DNA from 3 places in the Idiomarina sp. Sol25 genome. Region 3 is predicted to be linked to each of the others. Evidence: predicted binding sites of a transcription regulator. Region 3 holds the regulator's gene; each other region holds the start of a gene.
What was found. The regulator sigma-54, encoded in region 3, starts transcription at its own class of promoters, with help from an activator protein. The targets are predictions, from matches to a motif close to GTTGGCACGNNNNTNGNNT.
Positions count from the first base shown of each region.

Region 1: the regulator sigma-54 is predicted to act here: its motif matches at 1,117-1,135, upstream of Q5L94_RS11130 (flagellar basal body rod protein FlgF).
Region 2: the regulator sigma-54 is predicted to act here: its motif matches at 1,162-1,180, upstream of fliE (flagellar hook-basal body complex protein FliE).

Region 1 is NZ_JAUPEW010000008.1:23,923-26,195, reverse strand. Features, by position in the region: gene flgG (flagellar basal-body rod protein FlgG) at 1-311, opposite strand, end outside; gene Q5L94_RS11130 (flagellar basal body rod protein FlgF) at 333-1,076, opposite strand; gene flgE (flagellar hook protein FlgE) at 1,187-2,273, opposite strand, start outside.
Region 2 is NZ_JAUPEW010000006.1:20,357-22,629, reverse strand. Features, by position in the region: gene Q5L94_RS09695 (sigma-54 dependent transcriptional regulator) at 1-1,080, shown strand, start outside; gene fliE (flagellar hook-basal body complex protein FliE) at 1,228-1,560, shown strand; gene fliF (flagellar basal-body MS-ring/collar protein FliF) at 1,608-2,273, shown strand, end outside.
Region 3 is NZ_JAUPEW010000004.1:45,239-47,511, forward strand. Features, by position in the region: gene ptsN (PTS IIA-like nitrogen regulatory protein PtsN) at 1-108, opposite strand, end outside; gene hpf (ribosome hibernation promoting factor) at 112-399, opposite strand; gene Q5L94_RS07510 (RNA polymerase factor sigma-54) at 427-1,887, opposite strand; gene lptB (LPS export ABC transporter ATP-binding protein) at 1,909-2,273, opposite strand, start outside.

The sequences.
Region 1 (2,273 bases), on a different contig from region 3:
TGAAAGAAACCTTTGCCGTCAATCATCACATCCAACGAGTTGTCCGTTGTCTGAACATTGCCCTGGGTATGCGCTTTTTGCGTAGCAACCACTTTTGTACCGGCGCCAAGCATCAAACCATTAGGTAACTCGGTGTCCTGTGCCGACTGACCGCCCGGCTGGTTAATGTTCTGGTAAAGCAAGTCCTCAAACACTGCCCGGCTCTTTTTAAAGCCAATGGTGCTGGAGTTCGCCAGGTTGTTGGAAATGACTGAAATATCGCGCTGCTGCGCATCCAGTCCGGTTTTACTTATCCATAATGCTGGGTTCATGGTCTTTCTCCTGGGCTAAGCTTAGCTCATTCTCATCAGCGACTCGGAACGCTGGGCGTTCTCATCGGCCGTTTTCATTAATTTGACGTTCATTTCGTACTGACGCTGCAGAGCAATCATGTGCGTCATTTCTTCGACACTGTTCACGTTACTGCCTTCCAAAGCGCCAATTTGCAGCTTTACGTTGGCATCGGCTAAGGCTTGCTGGTCATCTTTTAACTTAAACAGGCCATCGTTACCTTTTTCCATATTGCCGTTCGGCGGATTAACTAATTTAATGCGGTCAATCACTTCCATCGCGTTTGCCGGAGCGCCCATCGGGCGTATTGAGATATTCCCGTTTGCTCCTATTGCCAGGTTGTCTATGGGCATGGGAACAAATATGGGGCCGTTATTGCCGAGCACCGTCTGGCCTGTTGAGTTTTTTAACAAGCCATCAGTGCCCACTTCGAGGCTCCCGTTGCGGGTATAACGTTCATTGCCAGTGCCATCGTCGACCGCAATCCAGCCCTGATCTTTAATGGCAACATCCATGTTCCGGCCGGTTGTTTGTATTGCTCCACTGGCAAAGTTTTGCCCGGGGCTTTCCGTCATAGAAAAGACCCGAGTTGGTAAACCTTCGCCAAAGGCTTGCATGGCGCGCGCCTGTTGCAAGTCGCCTTTAAACGCCGTGGTATTGGCGTTCGCTAAGTTGTTGGCACGAACAGCGACAGCGTTCATGTTTTCTTTCGCGCCGCTCATCGCTACCCATAGCATCTTGTCCATAGCTGACCTCCAGCCAAAATTTTGTCATCTGGGTTAAGCAATGCAGATTTCGTGCCAAAAACAAAAAAGACGCCCAAAGGCGTCTTTTTTTAGTCAGTAACCCGAAATTATTATCGAATCTGAAGAATGGTCTGATTAATGGTGTTATTCACTTCAAGTGAACGCGAGTTCGCCTGGAAATTACGCTGGGCTGAAATTAAATCAACCAACTCTTTGGTCAGGTTAACGTTTGAGTTTTCCAGCGCTGACGCTTCGATTCCACCAAAGGTTCCAGTATTAGCTTCGCCTGACAGCGGCGATCCAGAGTCAATACTTTCACGCCACTTAGTACCGCCAATTTGAGTCAGGCCTTGCTCGTTAGCAAAACGAACAATGGCCACCTGCCCCAGATACTGGACATCACCATTTGAATAAGTTGCAGCAATAAGACCATCTTTACCAATATCAACATTCGTTAAGCGACCGACCGTACTGCCGTCCTGGTCTAGGTTAGTTACCTCAAAATCTGAAGCAAACTGAGTTGGCGTTGTTGTGCCACTTAGATCTTGGAAGTTAAATTGAAGAGTCTGGTCTTCCGCACCATTATCTAAGTAAGGATTACCATCATAGTCATCACCAGACAAATCAATGGTGCCAGGATCAAAAGTCACTTGCCCGGAATCCAATTCAGGTTCTCCGTTACCTAAGAAGTCAAGTCGGATACCTTTAGCGCCTTTAACTGATGTTGTCGTCGCTTCATCAGCCGCGTCAGCCGCCTGCAAATCTATTTCCTTGCCGTCAAAAGTGGCATACACCTCCCACTGACTTTCCTCGGAATCTCTCTTCACGTAATACGTTGATAGTGTATGCGACTCACCCAGAGAGTCATAAACAGTTGCTGAGGTAGAACTGTGATACGTGCTGGGAGTTTCCGGGTCAAATGGGTTAGCTGTGCCATCAATTTCTGAACGACGGGAATCCACGTTAAACGCAGTAAATACGTTATCGGTACTTTGCGGTGCACCGGCTACATCAGGAATACGAATGGGCTGCGTAGTTGCCAGAGCGACTGAGGAGTTAACGCCGCTGTTACGATCGACCTGATACCCCTGCAAATAATTGCCTTGGTTATCCACAATAAACTTGTCGTCGTTAAGCTTGAAGGCGCCTGAACGCGTATAAGTCATGTCACGAGAGCCAAGATCATCAGTTGTAGCA
Region 2 (2,273 bases), on a different contig from region 3:
CGTGAAGGCGCTGTCGATTATCTGACGAAGCCGTTTTCAATTGAAAAGCTACAAACACTGGTGCAGCGTTATTTGCCCGATGGTGCAATTAACGATATTGAGCCGGTAGCAGAAGAAGATTCCAGCCAGGCCGTGCTGGCTATGGCACGAAAAGTTGCGGTTAGTGAAGCGAGCGTTATGGTCACCGGGCCTAGTGGTACCGGTAAAGAAGTGCTGGCGCGTTATATTCACCAGCATTCGGATCGCTCAGACGGGCCCTTTATTGCTATTAACTGCGCAGCCATACCCGAGAACATGCTGGAATCGATGTTATTTGGTTATGAGAAAGGTGCCTTTACGGGCGCTAATCAGTCTTCGCCCGGTAAATTTGAACTGGCTCAGGGCGGTACTTTGCTGCTCGATGAAGTGACTGAAATGGCTATGCACTTGCAGGCTAAGCTGTTACGAGTCATTCAGGAGCGCCAGGTTGAGCGTCTGGGGTCACGTAAAACCATACAGTTGGATGTCCGGTTAATAGCTACCTCTAACCGAGATTTACAACAGGCGGTGCGCGAAGGGCTATTACGCGAAGATTTAATGTATCGGCTGAACGTGTTTCCTCTGCATTGGAAGTCTCTACGTGAACGACCTGCGGATATCGTTCCTCTGGCAGAAAATTTATTGCAGCGACATAAACAACGTTCCGGTATTAAAACGCCCGTCAATTTCTCCGCCGCAGCAGTTCAACAGTTAAAGCGCTATTCCTGGCCGGGCAACGTTCGGGAGCTGGAAAATGTAGTGCAAAGAGCTCTGGTGTTGCATCGCGATGGGGAAATTCAGCCACAGGACCTTATGCTGGAACTAAATGACGCGGTGGAAACCGTTAGTGTGTTTCCGGAGCAGGTGGAGACGCCTGACGATAAGTCGGAAAACCTCGATGAGTCACTTTTCCATCAGGAATACCAAATTATCAAAGAGGCGCTGCAACGGCATCAGGGGAAACGCCAACCTGTTGCCGATGAGCTTGGGATTAGTCCTCGCACGTTGCGCTACAAGCTTGCGAAAATTCGGGAACAGGGGCTGACTCTGACCGGCTCATAATACGGTCTTGAAATACCTTGTCCATTACCATTAGCCCTGTTTCTCAGGGCTTTTCTTTGTACCTCACCGCCGCGATCAAAAGTTGGCACTCTGTTTGCATAACTAACCTTAAATAAAGTCAGTGATGAATTTTTGACGGGGTTAATTATGAAAGTGGAAGCAAACGCACTTTATCAACAGTTACAGTCTATGGCCACGCAGGCTTCCCAGCGTGATCAGCCTACGAATGTGAACGCCCTGCAAGGCAATACCTCTCAGGCTGATTTTTCCAATATGCTGAAAAACGCAATGGATAATGTTAACGAACTGCAGCAAACCTCAGGTGATTTAAAAACCCGCATGGAACTCGGTGACCCAAATGTCACGCTGGAGCAAACCATGATTGCCAGTCAAAAGTCGAGCATAGCGTTTGAGGCAACGGTTCAGGTGCGCAACAAAGTCGTTGATGCGTACAAAGAAATAATGTCAATGCCGGTTTAACCGCTGCATCACTGGAGATATAAGTCGTGGCTGAATCAACGGATCTAATGGTACAAGATACTGACTTACCTGATAACAACAGTTCAGGTAACGATGACGGCAGTGAGAAGACCAGCATCATGACGATGTTAAGCAACTTTGACATGCTGCGTCAGGTGATTGTGGTCTTGGCTTTGGCTATTTGTGTGGCCATTGCAGTTTTTATAATGTTGTGGGCTCAGGAGCCAACCTACCGGCCTTTGGGTAAGTTAGAAACTCAGGAATTGATCAGCACCCTCGACTACATGGATGCAAACGGTATTGAATACCAGGTGGACGGCAATACGGTTTCGGTTCCGGAAGAAGATTACGAGTCAATTAAACTGCAGCTAACCCGTGCGGGTGTTGATTACGGTAATTCGACCAACAACGGTTCAGAAATATTAATGAGTGAACCAGGCTTTGGCGTTAGTCAGCGACTGGAGCGTGAGCGCCTGCTTCATTCTCGTGAAGTTCAATTAGCGCGCGCTATTGAAGAAATCAGAAAAGTCTCTGCTGCCAGAGTGTTACTTGCGGTACCCAAAGAAAATGTCTTTGCTCGTCGCGAAAAGCAACCTAAAGCCTCGGTCATGCTGAATGTTCGTGGCGGAAGCTCGCTCAGTGAAGAAGAAGTTGCGTCAATTGTGGATATGGTCGCGTCGTCCGTTACCGGTCTGAATACCGAGAATGTAACC
Region 3 (2,273 bases):
CAGCTTAGGGGCTACGATTTGACTAATGGTTTCAAGTAGTCTTTTTTTACTTGCGCCCTCGACTGCACACTTGGTGCAGTCGGCGCTTAACAATTCACTCAGTTGCATGGATTAATGTTGTTTCATTTTCTCTTTGTGTTTAATCACCTGACGGTCCAGTTTATTAATTAAACCGTCGATGGCCGCGTACATATCTTCGTGCTTTGAATCGGCGAAAAGCTCACCGCCATTCACGTGCAGCGTAGCTTCCGCTTTTTGAATCGTTTTTTCAACGTTTAGGATGACGTGAACATTCGTTATATGGTCAAAATGTCTTTCCAGCTTGGCAAATTTTGTGTCCACGTAGTCACGCAGAGCTTCGGTAATATCGATGTGATGACCGGTCAAATTAATTTGCATAACGTCTTCCTTCTGCAGTTAACAAAGTTATAAAAGACTTTTGCGTTGGCTCGATGATGGAATGTTCAACGATTCCCGATACTTCGCAATTGTCCTTCTTGCTACTTGGATACCCTGTTCGGCTATCAGTTCAGCAATCTTACTGTCGCTTAATGGTTTACTGCGATTTTCAGCAGCGACCATCTTCTTAATTAAAGCACGTATTGCCGTGCTTGAACACTCACCACCGCCCTCTGTACTGACATGGCTTGAGAAAAAATATTTCAACTCAAATACACCACTTGGGCAGTGTAAGTATTTTTGTGTCGTTACGCGTGAAATCGTACTTTCATGCATATCGACAGTTTCAGCAACATCGTTCAGTACCATAGGCTTCATAGCCTCTTCACCATGCTCAAAAAAGCCTTGCTGGCGCTGTACTATGCAATTAGCCACCTTCAGCAGCGTATCATTCCTGCTCTCCAGGCTTTTTATGAACCAGCGAGCTTCTTGCGTATGGTTCTTTATGTACTGGCTGTCGGCTACTGACTTTGCCGCTTTACTTAAGGCGGCGTATTCTTCGTTCACTTTTAATTTAGGTACGCTGTCGGGGTTTAATTCGACCATCCAGCGACCATTTTTTTTAGTAACGGCCACGTCAGGAATAACATATTCAACAGGTTGCTGTGCAACTTGCTCGCCCGGATGCGGATGCAATTGTTGAATTAATCGCATAGTCTGGCGTAAATCGTCTTCCGATAACTTCAGTTTACGCTGAATAGTGCGAAAATCGCGACTGCCGAGTAAGTCCATATGTTCAGTCACTAAGCATAAAGCAACCTGCTTGTATTCAGTGTCGTCGCTCAGTTGCCGCAATTGAATGGCAAGGCACTCACTGACACTGCGAGCGCCGACACCAATTGGATCAAAATGCTGAATACGCTTTAGCACCATGCAAACTTCTTCTGCTTCTACTTCGGGCAGACGCACGGCTTCAATAATTTCATCAACATCGACCATTAGGTAGCCGTTGTCGTCTATGGCCTCGATAATGGCTTCCGCTATGGCGGTGTCTTCTTCTGAGAAATGAGAAAGTTGCATCTGCCAGAGTAGGTGATCCTGCAGAGATTCGCTGGTAGAGCCCTGGTAGACTTCAAAATCGCCGTCAAAGGATTTCCCCGAAGAGGCTGCGCCGTTGGCAGGGGTATGACTGGAGTAGGTGTCGTCCCAACTGCTGTCGACCGGCAGTTCGTCAGGCATCTCCTGAGTTTTTATAACGTCGGATGTTTCCCGCTGACTGTCGTCCCTTTCCTCAATGTTGCGGGTTTCAGACTGGTCGGCGTCGTTACTAGTTTCACCTTCAACCTCCAGCAATGGATTACTGTCTAACGCATCCTGAATTTCTGACTGAAGATCGAGCGAGGAAAGCTGCAGCAGGCGGATAGCCTGTTGGAGTTGTGGCGTCATGGTCAGCTGCTGACCAATTTTTAGCTGCAGACTTTGCTTCATAATGACTGTCCCGGTATCACGTTATAGGGTGAACTGCTCACCGAGGTAAACGTCTCTAACCTGTTGATTCGATAATATACTTTCTGCATCGCCGCTGGCAATAAGCTCGCCATGACTGACAATATAAGCGTGTTCACAAACAGACAATGTTTCGCGAACATTGTGGTCAGTAATCAGTACACCAATACCACGTTGTTTCAAATGTTCAACAATCTTTTTAATATCAATAACCGAAATGGGATCCACCCCGGCAAAAGGCTCATCCAGCAAAATAAACGTAGGTTCCGCTGCCAGGGCACGGGCAATTTCGACCCGACGGCGTTCACCACCTGACAGGCTCATGCCCTGACTGTTTGCTATGTGCCCAATATGAAACTCTTCGAGCA